Regions from separate parts of the Paenibacillus bovis genome, predicted to be linked through region 1. Evidence: riboswitches for the same ligand, from Rfam matches in the RefSeq annotation. Region 1 holds a riboswitch; each other region holds the start of a gene.

The links. A riboswitch is a leader RNA that binds a small molecule or an ion and turns the genes downstream of it on or off. The one in region 1 is predicted to bind glycine.
Region 2: it holds a riboswitch for glycine, as region 1 does, so the genes downstream of both, AR543_RS02530 (amino acid permease) here and gcvT (glycine cleavage system aminomethyltransferase GcvT) in region 1, are expected to answer to the same signal.
Region 3: it holds a riboswitch for glycine, as region 1 does, so the genes downstream of both, sdaAB (L-serine ammonia-lyase, iron-sulfur-dependent subunit beta) here and gcvT (glycine cleavage system aminomethyltransferase GcvT) in region 1, are expected to answer to the same signal.

What each region holds. Positions count from the first base shown of each region.
Region 1 covers NZ_CP013023.1:4,571,683-4,577,994, reverse strand. Annotated here, with positions in the region: gene gcvPA (aminomethyl-transferring glycine dehydrogenase subunit GcvPA) at 1-794, opposite strand, end outside; gene gcvT (glycine cleavage system aminomethyltransferase GcvT) at 998-2,113, opposite strand; glycine riboswitch at 2,386-2,483, opposite strand; gene gcvH (glycine cleavage system protein GcvH) at 2,666-3,058, shown strand; gene AR543_RS19540 (SDR family oxidoreductase) at 3,554-4,399, shown strand; gene AR543_RS19535 (DUF2569 family protein) at 4,607-5,140, shown strand; gene AR543_RS19530 (GNAT family N-acetyltransferase) at 5,222-5,734, shown strand; gene AR543_RS24385 (hypothetical protein) at 5,925-6,098, opposite strand.
Region 2 covers NZ_CP013023.1:586,614-592,925, forward strand. Annotated here, with positions in the region: gene AR543_RS02520 (alpha/beta hydrolase family protein) at 1-787, shown strand, start outside; gene AR543_RS02525 (TetR/AcrR family transcriptional regulator) at 1,101-1,715, opposite strand; gene AR543_RS02530 (amino acid permease) at 1,862-3,241, opposite strand; glycine riboswitch at 3,387-3,467, opposite strand; gene AR543_RS02535 (MFS transporter) at 3,615-4,841, opposite strand; gene AR543_RS02540 (SLC45 family MFS transporter) at 5,261-6,312, opposite strand, start outside.
Region 3 covers NZ_CP013023.1:4,368,811-4,375,122, forward strand. Annotated here, with positions in the region: gene AR543_RS18560 (ring-cleaving dioxygenase) at 51-1,025, shown strand; gene sdaAA (L-serine ammonia-lyase, iron-sulfur-dependent, subunit alpha) at 1,308-2,201, opposite strand; gene sdaAB (L-serine ammonia-lyase, iron-sulfur-dependent subunit beta) at 2,221-2,886, opposite strand; glycine riboswitch at 3,166-3,278, opposite strand; gene AR543_RS18575 (ATP-binding protein) at 3,438-6,221, opposite strand.

The DNA of each region.
Region 1 (6,312 bases):
GCATCACCGACTACGATATCGGCTCCGAGCTTGCCCGGTGCTTCGAGCAGTCCGAGTGAAATTGGATTGGTACTGACGACGAGCAGGGCGCCGCGCTCATGAGCCAGATCGGCAGCAGCGCGAATACCTTCAATACCACCAAAGAAGTTCGGCGATTGTACCAGTACAGCTGCTGTCTGATCGTCAAGTACTTCGGCGAGTGCGCTGATATCTGTTACTCCGTCACCATAGGCAACTTCAACCACTTCCAGATTCAGACCGCGTGCATAACTGCGTACAACAGCGCGCGCTTCCGGATGAATCGTGGAGAAAGCGACAATCTTGGTGCGGCGGGTTGCGGAAGCTGCCAGTGAAGCGGCTTCGGCCAGAGCAGTTGCTCCATCATACATACTCGCATTGGCTACAGCCATTCCAGTCAGTTCACAGATATAGGACTGGAATTCAAAAATCGCCTGCAGCTCGCCCTGGCTGATCTCCGGTTGATATGGAGTATACGCTGTATAGAATTCAGAACGGGAGATTACATGATTGATGACCGATGGGACATGATGATCATAAATGCCTGCTCCGAGAAAGCTCGTATAACGATCGGTATCTGCATTGCGGCCAGCCAGTTGTCCCATATGACGGGTGAGCGCATATTCGTCCAGCATCTCCGACATAGGCAGCGTACCCTGATAACGGACAGCGGCCGGAATATCCTTGAACAGATCCTCTATGGATGACGCGCCGACAACAGCCAGCATATCCGCTTCATTTTGCGGCGTCATCGGAATATAGCGATGCTTTTTCATTATATATACTCCTTTTGGCAGATCAGGCTGCCGGGTAATGGTAGAAACGACGTGCTGTTATGCAACCAGATATATGTTATGAGATGTATGTTATGAATAGAAATAAAGATGTAGATGGATATAAGGAAAAATAATGACAGCAGATGATCAATGGATCATACAGCCCACCTTTGTCGTACTCATAGGAATGCCACAGCAAACGATCAGACAGTTACCGGCTTTCTTTTGTAAAAGGGAGCTTTGACTACTTCGGCTTTGAGCAATTTACCGCGAATCTCTATTTCGATGGCTGTACCTATAACGGCATGTTCAGCCTCGATCAAAGCCAGTCCCAGATTACGCTTGAGAGTGGGAGACTGTGTACCGGTAGTCACTTCGCCAATCTGGCGGCCTTCAAGAAATACCGGATAATGGGAGCGCGGAATACCGCGATCGATTAATTCGACACCGACCAGCTTGCGGGGAGTGCCCTGTTCTTTTTGTTTAACCAGCACATCGCGTCCGATAAAGTCGCCTTTGTCCAGCTTTACAAAGAAACCAAGACCCGCTTCCAGTGGGGTAATATCTGCAGACAATTCCTGTCCATACAGAGGCAGCTTGGCTTCAAATCGCAGTGTATCCCGCGCACCGAGTCCGCATGGCACGAGTCCGTCGGGTTCTCCTGCGGCGAGTAGTCCGGTCCAGATTTCACCTGCTTGATCGGCAGGAGCATAAATCTCGTAACCGTCTTCGCCGGTATAACCGGTACGGGACAGGATCACTTTGACGCCAAACAGCTCTGCATTCGCTACGAAAGAAAATCCGGGAAGTTCACTGTACTCTTTACTGCCGGTTGCTTTGGCCAGAATATTGGCAGCCAGCGGTCCCTGCAAAGCGATCAGGGCTGTCTGTTCGGAGATGTTTTGCAGCGTTACACTTTCCGGCAAATGCTCCTGTAGCCACTCTATATCCTTATCAATATTGGAAGCATTAATGACCAGCATATAATGCTCTTCTTCCAATCGATAGACCAGCAGGTCGTCCACAACTCCTCCGGTCGGATAGCACATCAATGTGTACTGGGCCTGTCCATCCTGCAGCCGGGATACATCATTGGTAAGCATATTTTGCAGATAAGCCAGTGATCCGTTGCCGCTGATCATCACTTCACCCATGTGGGAAACATCGAACAGTCCTGCTTGTTCGCGAACGGCTTCATGCTCTTTTTGAATACCTCTAAACTGGACAGGCAGTTCCCAGCCGCCAAAATCAATACAACGTGGAGAACCGGATGCAGCATATAACGGGTATAGCGGTGTACGCTTGAGCTCTGTAGTCATGAATGATTCACCTCATGGTTTATTTGATAAAAACAAAAAAACAGGGAGGGTCAGGAAATAAACAGGCATTGCCCGCATTTTCCTTTCCTCCCTGTCCTTGGTACCTGAGAGTTACCTTATTCACCCGATGCGTTATGATCATACAGCATAATCCATTACGGTATGCTATACTCCTCGTAACAGCACAGAACCGACATAAGTTTCCCCTTTGGTGATCCGTTCAGGCATTATGATTATAACTACTCATAACCTTCGGATTCTCTCCAGAGCCGCGTCCAGTACAGGTCCTTTTGCCTGAGAGATTCACCATAACGGCTTACTCCTTCGGCGCTGCCCTGATGCTGGTGGCAGTCTCTCCCTGTACGTTCATCCGCTCACATATGATGTTATGTATTTCCGAACATTGAGTAATAAAAGTGTTAAAAATGTATGTATATTATATTAATACTTGATTCATAGAGTGATGTCAAGACTCTTGACAGCGCAATCTTCCTTACTATACGCTTGTGGCATCAGGAACCAAATCATGACATGAACCGGAGGAATGAGACAATGAGTGAGATCAAAGACCAATTGTTGTACAGTGAAGAGCACGAATGGGTAGAACGTATCAATGAAGACACGGTACGTATTGGCATTACTGATTTTGCTCAGCATCAACTGGGAGATATCGTATTTGTGGAACTGCCAAAAGTAGGTCGCGAAGTAGCTGCTGACGAAGAAGTAGGAACAGTGGAATCTGTCAAAACGGCATCAGAGCTGTTCTGTCCACTGGCAGGTACGGTCGTTACGTTCAATACTGATCTGGAAACGGAGCCCGAGCTGGTCAATTCCGATCCTTATGGACGCGGATGGATGATCGAATTGAAAGTAAACGGTGATTTGGAAAGCGCGTTATCCAAACTGATGGATGCCAAAGCTTACGCTGAACACGCACAGGATTAATCGAGCGGTCAACAGGTATTGATATCAGATTCATTCCTTGTATAGTTGACTGCAGATGATGAATTACAGGTTCAGGATTAACGGTCAACCATACATATAGCCTGTACAGCACCGAAACTATGATCCAGACATGGATATCATCATAATCTGTTACTGTGACAGATTCGCATTTCAATTGTAGGTCTAATTATGCACAAGCACATTACGCAAAAAGAGGTTCAGCAGCTTGCACTATGTAACCGGGATCGTAATACATCTATCCCGGAACAGCCAAGCCTGTCTGCTGCCTGCCACTCGTTGAGCAGGTTATCTTTTTGCTGTACTGTGCTTTTTTGCTGTATGGATTGTTATCTCTGCAACAAGATATACAGCACTCAGAACATCCTGCAGATCAGAAAGATGGATCTAACCGTCTATTCAGTACGATCTCCTGCATATGTGTGAAAAAGCGCTCCTGCGTTTATTTAAAAGAATAAACCCGACAGGAGGAATACGATGAACGCAAAGCGGATATTCATTACAGGCGCCAATTCTGGCATGGGGCTGGCATCAACGATCGAATTGGCCCGGCGTGGACATGAAGTGATTATGGGCTGCCGCAATGAAGAACGCGGCCAGAAAGCACTGGAGCAGGCACGTCAGGAGAGCGGATCGGATAAAATTACTCTTATGAAATGCGATCTGGGATCGCTGGAGACCATTCGCCATTTTGCGGAGGAGTTTGGCAAACGTTATGATTATCTGGATGTGCTGCTCAACAATGCGGGCGTGGTTAACCTGAAGCGCAAAGAGACATCCGACGGTTTTGAGATGAGTATCGGGGTGAATCATCTGGGGCATTTCCTGCTAACCCATCTGCTGCTGGACAGCCTGCAGCAAGCCAAGGCAGGACGTATTGTTGTCGTCAGTTCCGGTGCCTACAAACTGGGTAAAATCCATTGGGATGATCCTAATCTTCGCAGCGGCTATAACGTGGTCAAAGCCTATGCACAATCCAAATTGGCCAATATTTACTTTACCCGTATACTCGCCCAGCGGCTGGAAGGAACTTCAGTAACTGTTAACAGTCTGCATCCTGGTGCAGTAGCTACCAGCATCGGTGTAGACCGGGAAACAGGATTTGGTAAACGAATTCTCGCTTCAGTCGCGCATATGCCTTTTTTCCAGACACCGGAGCAGGGAGCAGAGACGGCGATCTTTCTCGCGGACGATGCATCGGTAGAAGGGAAATCGGGTGCTTATTATTACCGCAAGCAGCTGCATCGGCTGCACGCAAAAGCAAAAGATCAGCAGCAGGCCGAGCGGCTATGGACTTGGAGTGAAAAGCAGGTTGGATTGTAAACAGGCCGAGCTGAATCGATAACTGATGCATACTCTGACATTTACGATATAGCTACCTGATGAACGCAAAGGCAAATCAGGCTATCCTCACCGGATCGGAGGGAGAGTTAAAATGTGATTCTCCCGGAACCTGTGGTAGACTGAATAGGAATGTTGCTGCGGCGTCATGGACTGATGCTAATTTTCAGAGAAAAGAAGGTACAAAAAATGAATAATAATTATCCACCTAATCCGAATGATCAAGAGCGTGAGCGTCCGCCCTATGGTGCACCCCAGCCACCGGGTCCGCGTCCTCCGCTGGTAGGTCTCGGCGGCTGGCTGACCGTGTTCCAGATCTATATGTATTGGAGTCTGTTTATTGCATTGGTCTCGATTCCTACTTACATAGCGGTATTATTCCTGGCGGCCAATGAAGATGCGCTTCCGGAAGAAGTACGCTCCGTGCTATCGCTGTACGGGGATAATCTACAGGCGCTGTCGGTGTATGAGCTGATTGTAGCGATTATCCAGTTTGTACTGCTGGTACTGATGATGGTACTGCTGTACACGCGCAAAAAATCGTTCCCAAGGCTGGCCAAAATGTATCTGATTCTCAGTCTGGCGTTTGCCGTTATCGCCTTTTTCGTAGTGCCGCCTACATCGGGCATGGTCGCTTCGATGATCTGGGGCGCAGTGCTGACACTGGCCTGGAATATGTATTTTAACCGCTCGGTACGTGTCAAAAATACATTTATTCGCTAAATAAGGCTCCAGCAGGAGGGAATAGACGGATCGGTATTCAGGTGGTATCTTAGATAGAAATAAATTGCAGGAGTGATACCCTTGAACAATGCTGTGTCCTATGAAATCAAGATTGCCCGGCAGGAGGATCTGCAGCCGATCGTGGAAATCTACAATGCTTCTATTCCAGCACGTCTGGCAACGGCTGATACAGAGCCGGTTACGGTGGAGAGCCGTCAGGCCTGGTTTGATGAACATGTACCGGAACGCCGTCCACTCTGGGCACTATGGCAGGATGGGCAGATTGCCGGCTGGGCGAGTCTGCAGACCTTTTACGGGCGTCCTGCTTATAATGGAACTGTAGAATTGAGCGTTTATGTGCATAATGATTTTCAGGGAAAAGGTATTGGCAGCAAGCTGGTCAGCTATGCGATTGAGCAGGCTCCGGCGCTGCATATACATACGCTGCTTGGATTCGTATTTGCCCATAATGATCCGAGTCTGAGTCTGCTGCGCAAGTTCGGTTTCGAAGATTGGGGTCATCTGCCGCGTGTAGCAATTCTGGATGGAGTAGAGCGCCATCTGACTATTCTGGGCAAGCGGCTGGACGCCTAGATATTCATTAGCAAATAACAAAGAACAGCAAAACCGCCTGTATCCAAAAAGGAGCAGGCGGTTTTGTATGTAACAGGAGCTAATCGTCAAACAGGCTTTTTCGTGAGACAGGTGGTAGAGCCAATAACGGATAAAACGCATTACGGTCTGCAGGTGTCTAAGCCAATATTTTCTTTGTGCTGTTTTCTTTCTACTGGCTGCGAACGTTCTCGATCTGATTGTATATTGCCTGGCCTTCATTCTGTGGTTTGCTGCGCATCATATCTTTGAAAAACAGTACATAATCATCCAGATTCAGCATTCCTGCCAGTATGACCAGAGGAGTAAACACAATCCATTTGCCAATATGAAGTAAAGTACGCATGAGTATTGCTCCTTTTCAAATAGGATAATCGTTATACGTTCTTTGGTACATCAGGTTTCACGAGTAGGCACCACGATCAGTTGCTCAAACCGCACGTTAGGTTTACTATATAATAAATAGTGGCAGTTATCGGATCATCTTTGTATCTATGTGCATAGCGCCTGGAGATTACTGTAACGTATAATACTTATACTTTCTATAAGTTATGAAGACC
Region 2 (6,312 bases), 1.4 Mb from region 1:
TTCCAATCATCTGTCTTCGCTGCATGGATACGCGCCACTCGTCGATTTTTGGGCAGCGCACGGATTTGTCGTGATCCAGCCTACTCATCTAAGCTCCCGTACACTGGATCTTGGTTCGGATCATCCCGAAGCGCCGATGTACTGGCGTTCCCGTGCTCAGGATATGATGTATATTCTGGATCATCTGGATGCGATTGAATCTGCTGTACCGCTGCTTGCCGGACGGCTGGATCACAGCCGCGTCGCTGCAGCAGGTCATTCCATGGGTGGTAATACGATCAGTCTACTTCTCGGCGCCAGCCTCACCGACCCCGTAGATGGAACCGACGTGAATCTGAAAGAGTCCCGGATCAAAGCAGGGATACTGCTCGCTGCACCTGGCCGGGGCGGCGATGCACTCAGCGAATTTACTGCACAGAATTATCCTTTCTTCTCGACCATGCATTTTACAGGTATGGATACACCTGCGCTTGTGATCGCCGGTGACCAGGATGATTCCCGTCATTTGACGGTAGTGGGTCCCGACTGGCATACCGACCCGTACTTCCTTGCACCGGGTCCCAAAGATCTGCTCACCCTGTTCGATGCGGGTCACGGACTGGGTGGTGTATCCGGCTATGATGTGGCTGAGACAACCGACGAGAATCCAAAGCGGGTCGCATTGGTGCAGCAGCTTACCTGGGCTTATCTCCGCAGCCAGCTGTATCCAGGTGATACTTCCTGGGAAGCTGCCAAGGCAGTGCTGGCAGCAGGCGACAATCCGATGGGTCGCATTGAATCCAAGTAAGATCGTAATTCATTTTAAGCGTGCGGATCAGACAGAATCGGCTATGCAGTCAGCAACTATGATGTCCCATGACCGTTTTCTGCCTACAGCCGCATCTCATACCTGATTAAATAAAAAAGGAAGCCATCCGCATGGCTTCCTTTTTTATTTAATAATTTTTAATTCTATCTTGAATCATGACTATACATATTTGCTATCTTCCTGCGATTGCTGAATAGACATAATGACATTCCTTCTATATAAATGAAATCAACATCATAAATGAAATCAACATCAATCGCCCAGTGTTCTGCATCCCGATGATTTTGCCAGCTTAACGATTCGCCCGGTAACGTAGCCCATCTACGAGCAAGGCTACCATGTGGCGTGCCTGCTGTGGATCTCCTTTTGCCCCAGCTGCGCAGAGACTTGCACCTGCACGCAGCAGATCATCCGGCTCGGCATCTGCACCGATTTCACCAGCTGCCGCCGCTGTCTCCAGCAGATCGGCCAGAGCCGGTTTGAGTCGCTTATCAAAGTAGGCCGGCAGCATCTCATACGCCGGATCGCCCGAATGAAGTGCTGCGGCAAGTCCGCGCTTGGCTGTAATAAAGTCCACATACCGCTGCATCCATCGTGCCAACGCTTCTCCCGGTCCGTACTGTGCAGACAATTCTGTCGCTGCATCGGCGCAGGCATCGACCTCCTGCCGAAAGACCGCTTCGATCAGATCCGAACGCTGCGGGAAATGGCGATAGACTGTCCCGACGCCCACTCCTGCCTGCTCCGCAATTTCCCGTACCGGCGCATCCACTCCCGAAGAAGCAAATACATTCATCGCTGCCTGCAGCAGAGAATCCATATTGCGCTGTGCATCTGCCCGTATACGGCGGGGCTGGGATTCAGGATTCTCCAAACGCTGTGTCGTATCGACTGTGTTGTCATTCATCGCGTATTTCCCTCCGCTCACCAAGCCTTTATTTTTTTTATCCATACAAAAGGAATAAGTATCCTTATAAACGTCAGTGTATATCTGATTCATTATACTATTCCTGCTTCACCTGCTCAATGCTGATTCCCGTATCTCTTTGACAATCAGGAGTGAGTTACGCTACTCGTATCTGTAGTTTCCTTGATCTTTCTGGTGCGCAGAGAATACAGCACCAGCAGCAAAATAAACCATAGCGGCGTACACAGCAGCGCCGGGCGTGTCTCCTCGGCGATTAGCATAATGATCAGGATCGCAGCGAACAGTGCCAGTACCGCATAATTGATAAATGGAGTCAGAGGCGCTTTGAACGTGGACGCATTATGCAGATCGCGGCGTTTTCTTTTGTACCGGATATGACAGACCAGAATAACGCCCCACACCCAGATAAAGCAAATCGCACTGATCGTCGTTACGATCTCAAAAGCCTGCCCTGGAATCAGCTTGCTCAGCAGCGCGCCACCGGAGATCACCAGCGTCGAGACGAACAAGGAGCTGCCTGGTACATGATTGCGATTGAGCTCACCCAGCTTTTGGGGAGCTTGTCCTTTGCGGCTCAGGTTATATAAAATCCGGCTGGTCGAGAACATGCCGCTGTTGCACGCAGATGCCGCCGAGGTGAGTACGACAAAGTTGATAATTCCCGCTGCGACTGGAATACCGACGAGGGTAAAAGTACGTACAAAAGGACTTTCCGCCGGACTCAGCTGTGTCCATGGATTGATGCAGAGCAGAACAATCAATGCGCCCACATAGAAAAACAGAATGCGCAGCGGAATCTTGTTGATCGCCGACGGAATATTTTTCTGCGGATCAGCCGTTTCCGCGGCCGATACACCGACCAGCTCTACACCTACATAGGCGAAGACGACCATCTGGAACGAAAACAGGAAACCGGTGACTCCGTTCGGGAAGATCCCGCCGTGCTCCCACAGATTGCGGACCGTTACCGAGCCTGCATCGGTCTTGAATCCCATGATCAGCAGCACTATTCCGAGACCGATCAGTGCCAGAATGGTAATTACCTTGATCAGCGCGAACCAGAATTCTAGTTCCCCAAAATTCTTGACCGTCATCAGATTGAGCCCCAGCAGAATAATCAGGCACAGGACTGCCGGCATCCACTGCGGAATATCGAGCCAATACTGCACATATACGCCTACCGCGATTACATCCGCCATTGCGGTCATAATCCAGCAGAACCAGTAGGTCCAGCCGGTGATAAAAGCGGCTTTGGGCCCCAGATAATCTTCGGCGATATCCGTGAATGACTGATAGCCTGCTTTGGAGAGCAGCAGCTCGCCCAGTGCCCTCATTACGAAAAAGATAGCCATGCCGACGATCAGATACGTGATAATAATCGAAGGTCCTGCCTTCTCGATCGCTTTGCCCGATCCGAGGAATAACCCCGTACCAATCGTACCTCCGATCGCAATCAGCTGTACGTGCCGATTGGCAAGTTCTCTTTTTAATTCTTTCTGTGCCATACTGATTTCCCCCTCAATCCTTGCGTAATTTACGTAAAAATCCATAAAAAAAGAGACTGGATATCATCCAATCTCGAGTGCACAAGAATATCAAAATATACACCTGCCCTATGGATCGCAACGATCCGCATGACAAATATATATTCGGTACTCTTCTGTCCTTTTGCCTGAGATTGTGAACCCTTCGGCGCCGCGGTTAATCCGCAGTCTCTCCAGAAGCTGCTCCTGCTATAGTGTGATCCATAGCAATCATAGCCCTTGAATAATTATGAAGTTATAAAACGGTATTGCTATGCTACCATATTACCGGCAATGTAAGCAATCCATCAGTGAAAAAAATTACACATGCACGATAAGCCTGCCTGTTTTCTGCTTAATCCAGTGCCTGCTTCTCCTCACCTGGCTGGGGAATGCCATACAATCGTATAAACATCGCCAGTCCTACCAGTGCCACGATAATACCGGACCAGAAAAACCATACCTGAACGCCATACCGGTCCACTACCGGACCAGCCAGAGCCAATCCGATCGGCGAGCATAGCAGCCCGATACTCGTAATCAGCGAAAGAACCCGTCCCAGCATCTCCGGTTCATAGGCTTTCTGGATCATCGCCATATACGGTCCATTGAACAGTGGAGCCGCCGCGCCCATCAGAAAAGACAGAGCCGCGAATCCCCAGAAGGCGCTGCTGCTGATCATGCCGCTCACCATGCAGGTTATTCCGATGATGCCCAGACTCAGACTGATATACGTGGAATCCTTCCATTTGGACGCCAGCACGGACAACAGCATGCTGCCCAGGATCATGCCTATGCCGAATACGGCTTCAATCAGACTGGCGCTGTATCCGCCACGGCCAAAGTGCGACAGCGTCATTAGCGGAAACAGCATCGCCAGCGGCATAAAGACGACACTGAATACAGCCATCGCGATCGTAATCGTCACTATCGATTGATCCGAGATCAATGTCTTCCAGCCCAGAACGAATTCGCGCCGAAAGGAAGGAGTCTCCTGAATCTCCTGCTTCGGCTGATCGATCCGAACCATGATCAGCATCACATTGGCGATCAATGCTCCTGCGACATCGAGCAGCAGCAGTGTTCCGAGTGAAGTAGCCGAGTATACGGCAATACCCAGTGCCGGACCCAGTACACTCGAGGCGGAGAATACCAGCTGATGCCATCCGGCTACCCGGGTCAGTTGATCTTCCGGCGCAATCAGCGGAATCGCTGCCTGAAAGGAAGGTCCATGAAAAGCCGAAGCCGCCGAGCGGATAAACAGCACCACATAGACCACCCACAGACTCGGCTCTCCAGCCAAATAATATACCCCGAGTGCAAGACTGGATACCGCTATTACACTGTCCGCTACAATCATGGTGAACTTGCGGTTCCAGCGGTCCAGCCATACCCCTATAAATGGCCCGAGCAGTGCCTGCGGCATAAATCCAACCAGCGCTGCAATCATTAATACCGAAGCCGAGCCTGTCGTTTCGGTCAGATGCCAGATAATCGCGAATTGTACCATCGAAGATGTCAGGATCGAGAAGATCTGCCCGCTAAAAATGAATGCGAATTTTCGTTTCCAATCTGCATACATAATGATACCCTCTCCTTTTCTGTACAGATAAAGCAGCAAAAAAGCAGATCAACGCCTACAGGGGCCGGATCTGCTTCATGACGTACAGGAACATAGCGGGACAACACAACAGACAGCCGTCCGGATCGCAGTCAATGTCCATATACGTAACGACAAGCATCACAAAAAAAGCCCACCTCAATAGGGATTCGTCTTTTTCGGCTGCTTAGCGTAAACGCATGGAATGAATCATTGAGTGCCACCCTCCTTTGTACCAGATGGGTTCATACTATCATTAAAGTAATTATCTGTAAATTAAAGAAAGCAGCAATGGGGCAGGATAATGCGAATATTAAAAAAAGAAGGAAGAGATGTATAATCTCTTCCTTCTTCAGAAGGTTCGTGCCAGGTTCAGGCTTATACGGCCTATACCTACCATGTTAGTTCAATGTCTGATCTCGTCTTGCATAGGTTTCTTTGATCGTGCCTACCGTAAAGGCACCAATTACCAGCAGCACACCGGAAATCAGGATCATGACCGGCATCGAGGAACCGAGTGCCGGGAACAGAGCGAAGCTCAGGCAGGAAGCGATAATCTGCGGCAGGCAGATACTGCCGTTGAACAGACCCAGATACGTACCCATATTTTCCCCGGACAGTGCATTGGTCAGCATGGTGAACGGGAACGTCATCATCGCTGCCCAGGCAATACCGATCAGCAGGAAGGATACGACCAAAGCGCCCTGGCTGTGAATGAAGAAGACCGAGCCAAATCCGATACCGCCCAGCACCAAGCTGAGTGCATACCAGGTTTTGCGCTTGTTGTTCGACATATTGGCGAGTACGAGTGACCACAGTACAGCTGCCACCGATTGTACCGCCGACAGAATGCCGAACCAGTTACCTGCTGCCTGATATGCAGCACTGGAAGGATCAGCTGTGTTCCATACATTTGCTGCGACTGCTCCCGTACCATACGTCCACAGATACTGGAATCCCATCCAGCAGAACAGCTGTACCAGAGACACCGTCCAGAACACCCGTGGCGCTGTGCGCAGCAGGCTCATCATGCCCGCCTTTGGCTTGTTCTCGTCTGTAATTCCGTGGTAGGCTGCATATTCGGCTGGCGTATATTCTTTGACTTTGAATACCGTGAACAGACTGCAGACGATCAGTACAATCGCCCCCACATAGAAGGAAATGACTACAGATTGCGGAACGACACCCGGTGCCGCATTATTCGATACACCCAGCATCGTTAGCAGAAACGGGAAAATACAAGCGATTACCGCGCCGCTGTTGGACAGAAAGCTTTGGATCGAGTAGGCAAATCCCTTTTGCTCCTCGTTGACCATATCGCCAACCATCATTTTAAAAGGCTGCATGGCTACGTTCGAGGATACATCCATAAACAAAATCGTAATCGCGCCAAAGGTAAGCGCAGCCATCGGACCAAAGCCGAAGCTGCCCGAGTTGGGCAGCAGACACATCA
Region 3 (6,312 bases), 200 kb from region 1:
TTTCAAATACAAAAACAATTTATATATACAATCTCAGGAGGATGATGATTATGGAACTGTTAGGTATTCACCACGTCTCGATCATGACAGGCAAAGCGGAAAAGAATTTTGATTTTTATACCAAAGTAATGGGAATGCGTCTTGTCAAAAAAGGAGTCAATCAGGACGATACCACTTCCTATCACCTCTTTTACGGAGATGGCGTTGCTTCTCCGGGCAGTGAATTGACCTTTTTTGATCTGCCGGGCATTGGTCCAACGTATCAGGGTGTATCCAGTATTTCTGCTTCTTCCCTGCGTGTAGCTGATACTGCAGCTCTGCAATACTGGTCCGATCGTTTTGACAGCCTTAATGTAACGCACGAAGAAATCAAATCCCGTGCCGGACGCGATACGCTTGCTTTCCAAGATTTTGAAGGTACCCGTCTGATTCTGGTAGCCGACAACAATGAGCAAGGCGTTGCACCCGGTCAGGCATGGGCGGGTTCGGATGTACCGGTAGAACACGGTATTCTCGGTTTGGGACCGGTGACACTGACGGTAGCCAACCCTGATAACACGGTAATGATTTTGACCGAAGTACTCGGCTTTCGCCATGTCGGTTCCTATCCATCTCTGGCTGGTGAGCAGCATGCCGATATTCAGGTATATGCTACCGGTGAAGGCGGTGCAGGTGCCGAAATTCATATCGAGACACGTCCGGAGCTGCCATTTGCCCGTCTTGGCCGCGGGGGTGTCCATCACGTCGCTTTCCGTGTACCGAATGAAGAACAATACAATGCCTGGTCGGAGAAATTATCCAAACTGGGTATTCCCAACTCCGGTAAAGTTGACCGTCACTATTTCCGCGCGCTCTACTTCCGTGAGCCAAACGGCATTCTGTTCGAGCTCTCGACCGATACACCGGGGTTCGATATTGATGAGTCTATGGATTCGCTCGGCGAAACACTGTCTCTGCCTCCATTCCTGGAGCCGCATCGTACAGAGATCGAAGCCAAGCTTCGTCCGCTGGTTCTTGAAGATTAATCCAATAACAAAAATAACCGCCGTCATCCCTGTTGATGACGGCGGTTTTTGGTATTGTAATGATGAGATACAGTGGCTAATCCTCAGAGCATCTTTTTACACGCTTATGAAAAGTGAATCCATATTGAAGATGCACTCTATGGATCTTTTCTCTTTTTTGGCTGGTTGTAGAATAATAACCAGTATACTCAAAAGCCTCCGCACAAAGCAGAGGCTTCAGGTACTGCAGCAGGCAGTCTTTATATTGAAATAAGACAGGAGATCATCCTGTTGATTCCGATCTTAATTGCCGTTATTCTGTCTACGACGGCGCAGTTCTTCTGTAATTTTGCGACCGGTAGGGGTCTGGGCCAGGCCGCCGCGGGCTGTCTCACGATGCTCACTCGGCATAGAGCGTCCTACCTGCAGCATAACATCTACTACTTCATCCGAAGGAATCGCACTGCGTACGCCAGCCAGTGCCATATCGGCAGCAGCCAGTGCATTGACTGCGCCCAGTCCATTACGGACGATACATGGAATCTCTACTAATCCAGCTACCGGATCACAGATGAGCCCCAGCGTATTTTTGAGAGCAAGACCTACTGCATGCATCGCTTGCTCGGGACTACCGTCTCGCAGCTCGACGACTGCACCTGCAGCCATACCGATTGCAGATCCTACCTCGGCCTGACAGCCGCCCTCTGCGCCAGAGATCGACGAGTTATTGGCGATAACATAACCGATCGCTCCAGCAGCAAATAATCCCATGACCATCTGCTCGTCGCTCCAGCCAAACCGCTCCTGTGTACTTACGAATACACCGGGAATAATGCCGCAGGAACCTGCTGTCGGCGTCGCGATAATGCGTCCCATCGAGGCATTTACTTCGGATACAGCAAGAGCATAGGACATCGCACGCGTCGCATCGCTGCCGGATGCAGTCTCTCCGTTATTCAGATAATTGTATACCCGGCGTGCATCGCCGCCGGTCAATCCGCTGCGGGAAACCGTATCCTCTGTAATCCCTTTGTGTACAGCTTCTTTCATAATATGATAATAGTCCGTCATTTGCTGAATGACTTCTTCGCGGGATACGCCGGTTTCCTTGACCTGCTCTTCGACCATCAGTTCTGCTATCGTTACGGAACGTTCCTCACACAGTCTGATAATATCTTTTAACGAACGGAATTGCATTCCGATTCACAACCTTCCATTAATCCAGATTAATAACTACTGCCCGAGTCACATGAGGCAGCTGCTCGATTCGATCCAGCACTTCCTGAACCGGGGCACTATCAAGTTCGATGACTGTCATTGCTTCACCGCTGCGTGATTTGCGATCCACGTCCATAAAGCCGATATTCAGCTCCGACTCGCTCAGGGTACGCGTAATATCCGCCAATACTCCTTTGCTATCCTGATGCTCTACCGCCAGCGTCGGGTACTGCCCGGACCCTCTGAGATCGAACCCGTTCATTTCATGAATTTCGATATTTCCGCCTCCGATAGAAGCGCCTGCCAGCTCGGCGGTACGCTCTCCCTGCTGCAGACGAATACGTACAAAGTTCGGATGCGGATAATTACCGCTTCCTTTATCAAATTGAATCGTCATTCCGAGATGGTCGGCTTCTTCCGCTGCATCCGGCAGGCGGGGATCATCGGGACTGTAGTCCAGCAATCCGCCTACCAGTGCCAGATCGGTACCGTGTCCCCAGTACGTTTCGGCAAATGAACCGTACAGAATAATATCCGCATGTTCCGGGCAAACGCCCAGCAGTTGCCTTGCCGCACGCCCCAGACGTGCTGCTCCTGCCGTATGTGAACTGGATGGACCCACCATGGATGGGCCGATAATGTTGAATACATTTTTAAAACGCATTCTGATTCCTCTTTCCCGCATATGCGCCTGTGGATTATTGTCTTGAACAAGTTATATTCCGGCAGAGTCGTGCTATAGATGCTCTCCGCCGTGTGTATCCGCTGATAATACATTTTCCATATCCGGTACCAACTGACAACAAAAAAGACAGAGCAGGGCCTGCAAGGGCCTGTTGCTCTGTCCTCGTTACCTGAGAGTTTGGACGGGCATACCGGTATCTTCGATACTGGCATTGTGCCTATCATACCCCTTGGGTGGCTTGCGCTCTCTCCAGAGTTGCGTCCGGCAGCGGTTCATGGTACCTGAGAGATTGACCGGGGGCTGGCATTCCCGCCGGCTTGCTCCTTCGGTGGCGGATCGCATACATCCGCAGACTCTCCCGCTATCTTCATTCGCAGTCTATTTCCATGGGGAAATCCCCGCTTTGGTTCTGCTCATTATCCTTGTCACCCCTAGCTTAATTCAGCCGGCATAACACTGTCAATTCCTCTTGGCAAAGTTACTCCGTACTTACGGTTCAGGAGCTCATTTTCTGCCTGAGCCAACCTTTTTTATAGAAAATAAGTTAATGGTGTATACTTTGGCAGCATCAGGATAAACGTGGAACCATGACCCGGATTGGAGACGACCTGCAGCTGACCCTGATGATCTTGCACGATCAGATTAGCGATGTATAATCCCAGTCCGGTTCCGCTAATTTTGCGGGAAGCCGCCGAATGGGAACGGAAAAATTTGCGAAATACATGCGGCTGATCCTGCTCCGGAATACCAATCCCATAATCTTCGATCGCAATAATGACCGAGTCGGCTTCCTGTCTGATATTAATATCGACCGCCATGCTATCTGGTGAATATTTGAGCGCATTGCTGATCAGATTATGGATCACCTGAATCATACGGTGCTGATCGCCCCAAATATACATTTCCTCGTTCCCGGCATGTATACGGATGCGATGCCGCGAATGAATATCCCACTGACAGCATACCGTCTGCACGAGCTCGCGTACCGCCAGACAGCTCATATGGTATTCAATATGCCTTGCTTCGATACGCTGACTGTCCAGGAAATCATCCAGCAGTCTGGATAAACGGTTGCCCTCCTGCTGAATCGTATTCATGAACTCCTGCCGCTTGGCAGCCGGCATATCTTCATACAGGCTCAGCATCTCGATATAACCCATAATCGCCGACAGCGGCGTTCTCAGCTCATGCGAGACGACGGCAATCAGTTCATCCTGCATCTGTCGCACCCTTTTTTCTTCGGTGCAATCACGGAAGACGAGAAGAAACCCGTGCTGGATTCCGGCGACCGGATCAATAACTGGCGTCACGTAGAGTGACAGGATCCGCTTGTTGCTCAGCAGAATCAGTTCTCCCTGTTCCCAATGCTCGCCGCTGTTCATATAATGTTCCAGTCTTTCATTCAGGGAAAAGGTATTGTCTGTCAGCTGATCAATATGGATCAGCAGCTCTGTAATGGGTTGTCCGGTATAATCAGCCAGCTCGAACCAGGTCTGCATCGTCGGATTCATAAAGGAAATCAGCTGCTGGGAATCGCACATGACTACGCCCTCTTCCACGGACTGCAGCAGATTGCCTGTAATACTTTTCTGTTTCTCGGCAGCGCCCTGTTCTTCCAGCAGACGATCACTCAGCAGCTGGAGCTGTCGCTCCTGCTCACTTCGCTGCTGCTTCAGATGTTCTTCTTCTGTCAGATCATGAACGAAAAAGGTATGAAAAGAAGTACCTTCCGCCAGTATGTTGCTGCGCGTCAGCTCCACCGGGAATGTTGTATTGTCCAGACGGATCGCTTGCACGGCTATACAGCCTTCTCCATTATCTCCAGCTTCCAGCAGGATAATATCCGCTAATGGACGGCCGATAACTTCATCCTGCCTGCAGCGGAACATCTGCTCGGCAGCCGGATTGAATTCGGTAATCCGCAGCTGGCTATCTGTTGAAATAATACCGTCGATCGCCATTTGCAAAATAGCACTTTTTTGCGCTTCACTTTCTGCCAGATCAAATGTACGCTCCACTACCCGTATTTCCAACAGCTCTTTATCCTTTTTGATCTGCAAATACTGGTGTTCCATTGTGCTGACAACCGATTTAAAATTACGAATCAGCTTGCGTACTTCCAGAATATTGGTCTCCGGCCAATGAAGCGGACGATTTTCTTTGATCTTGGACGGAATATTATTGGAAGCCTGAGCCAGCTGCAGCAGCGGACGGCTCAATTTGCGGCTGATAGGCTTTGCCAAAAGAAGCGCCATAATAACGACAAGCAATATTTTTATAATGCTGCTTAGATAAAATGCATAATATGGGTTTAAATAAAAGTTAAGCGGCATAGTTAAGACAAGACGATATTGTTGCAACAATGGTACACTCATTACCAGATAAGACTCCTGCCAGCGTTCCAGCTTGTAGAGGGGTCTGTCGGGAAACTGCTGATAAATACGGCCATGGACAGGCTGATGCTCAACCAGCATTGTCTGATATCCTGTATTATCGGCAAAACGTGCTGCTAATGATGCTTGCATGGTGGTATAGAGTGTTTTTCCGGAATCGTCAAGCAGCAGCGAATCAATAGCAAAATCCTTTTTGTAATCGATCATCAATAGCTGAATCCGGTCAGGCCGTACGAGCAGATTCTGCTGAATCTCCTGAATATACAGCCGCGATGTACGACTCATATATTCCGCTCCATAGTCCAGTATATCTTCAAATTGCTGACGGCCATTTACAAACATCACCAGCAGGCAAGCCAGCACGACAGAGGCCAGCAAATATTTGAATAGGATGCGTCCCAGCGATATCGGATAAAACGGCCGGCTGCCAATCGCTACACGGCTTAGCAGCGATTCCACCACAATCGAAGCCACCAGCCCGTTAACAATACCGTTCAGCACACTATTTATGGTCAGTAGCCCGATCAGCCGAAGATCCGTATGCTCAAGCGCGTATCGGTACACGACAAATAACATCGGCAGCGCAACCAGCACCCAGAAAGCCGCATCCATTTTGAGCAGACTGCTCTTGGGAAATAGACGTGAGCCAATACATACAAAAATCAATTCCAGCCCCATGACTGCCAGCAGGAATCCGTAATAGTCTGTCCATAGAAAAGGCAGATTGATAAGTACAACTGCCGGCGCTGCAAACCGCAGTCCGTATAATCTTAAAATGATCAGGGCAGCCGTACCGCCAAAGATAAATTGAAGAACAACCGATAAATCCAGCTTGAAGCAGTTAACCGCTATGCCAAGAATCGTCAGGATGCCTGTCCCCAACCAGGGGTATTTTAACCAGTGAAGTATTTTGTGATTCATAACGAACGGTCCTTTCTCGCACGTACAGCAGCTTCACCCGAAAGACCGTCTGACTCATTGTCATCCTACGCCTGAGTGCATGTATACTGAT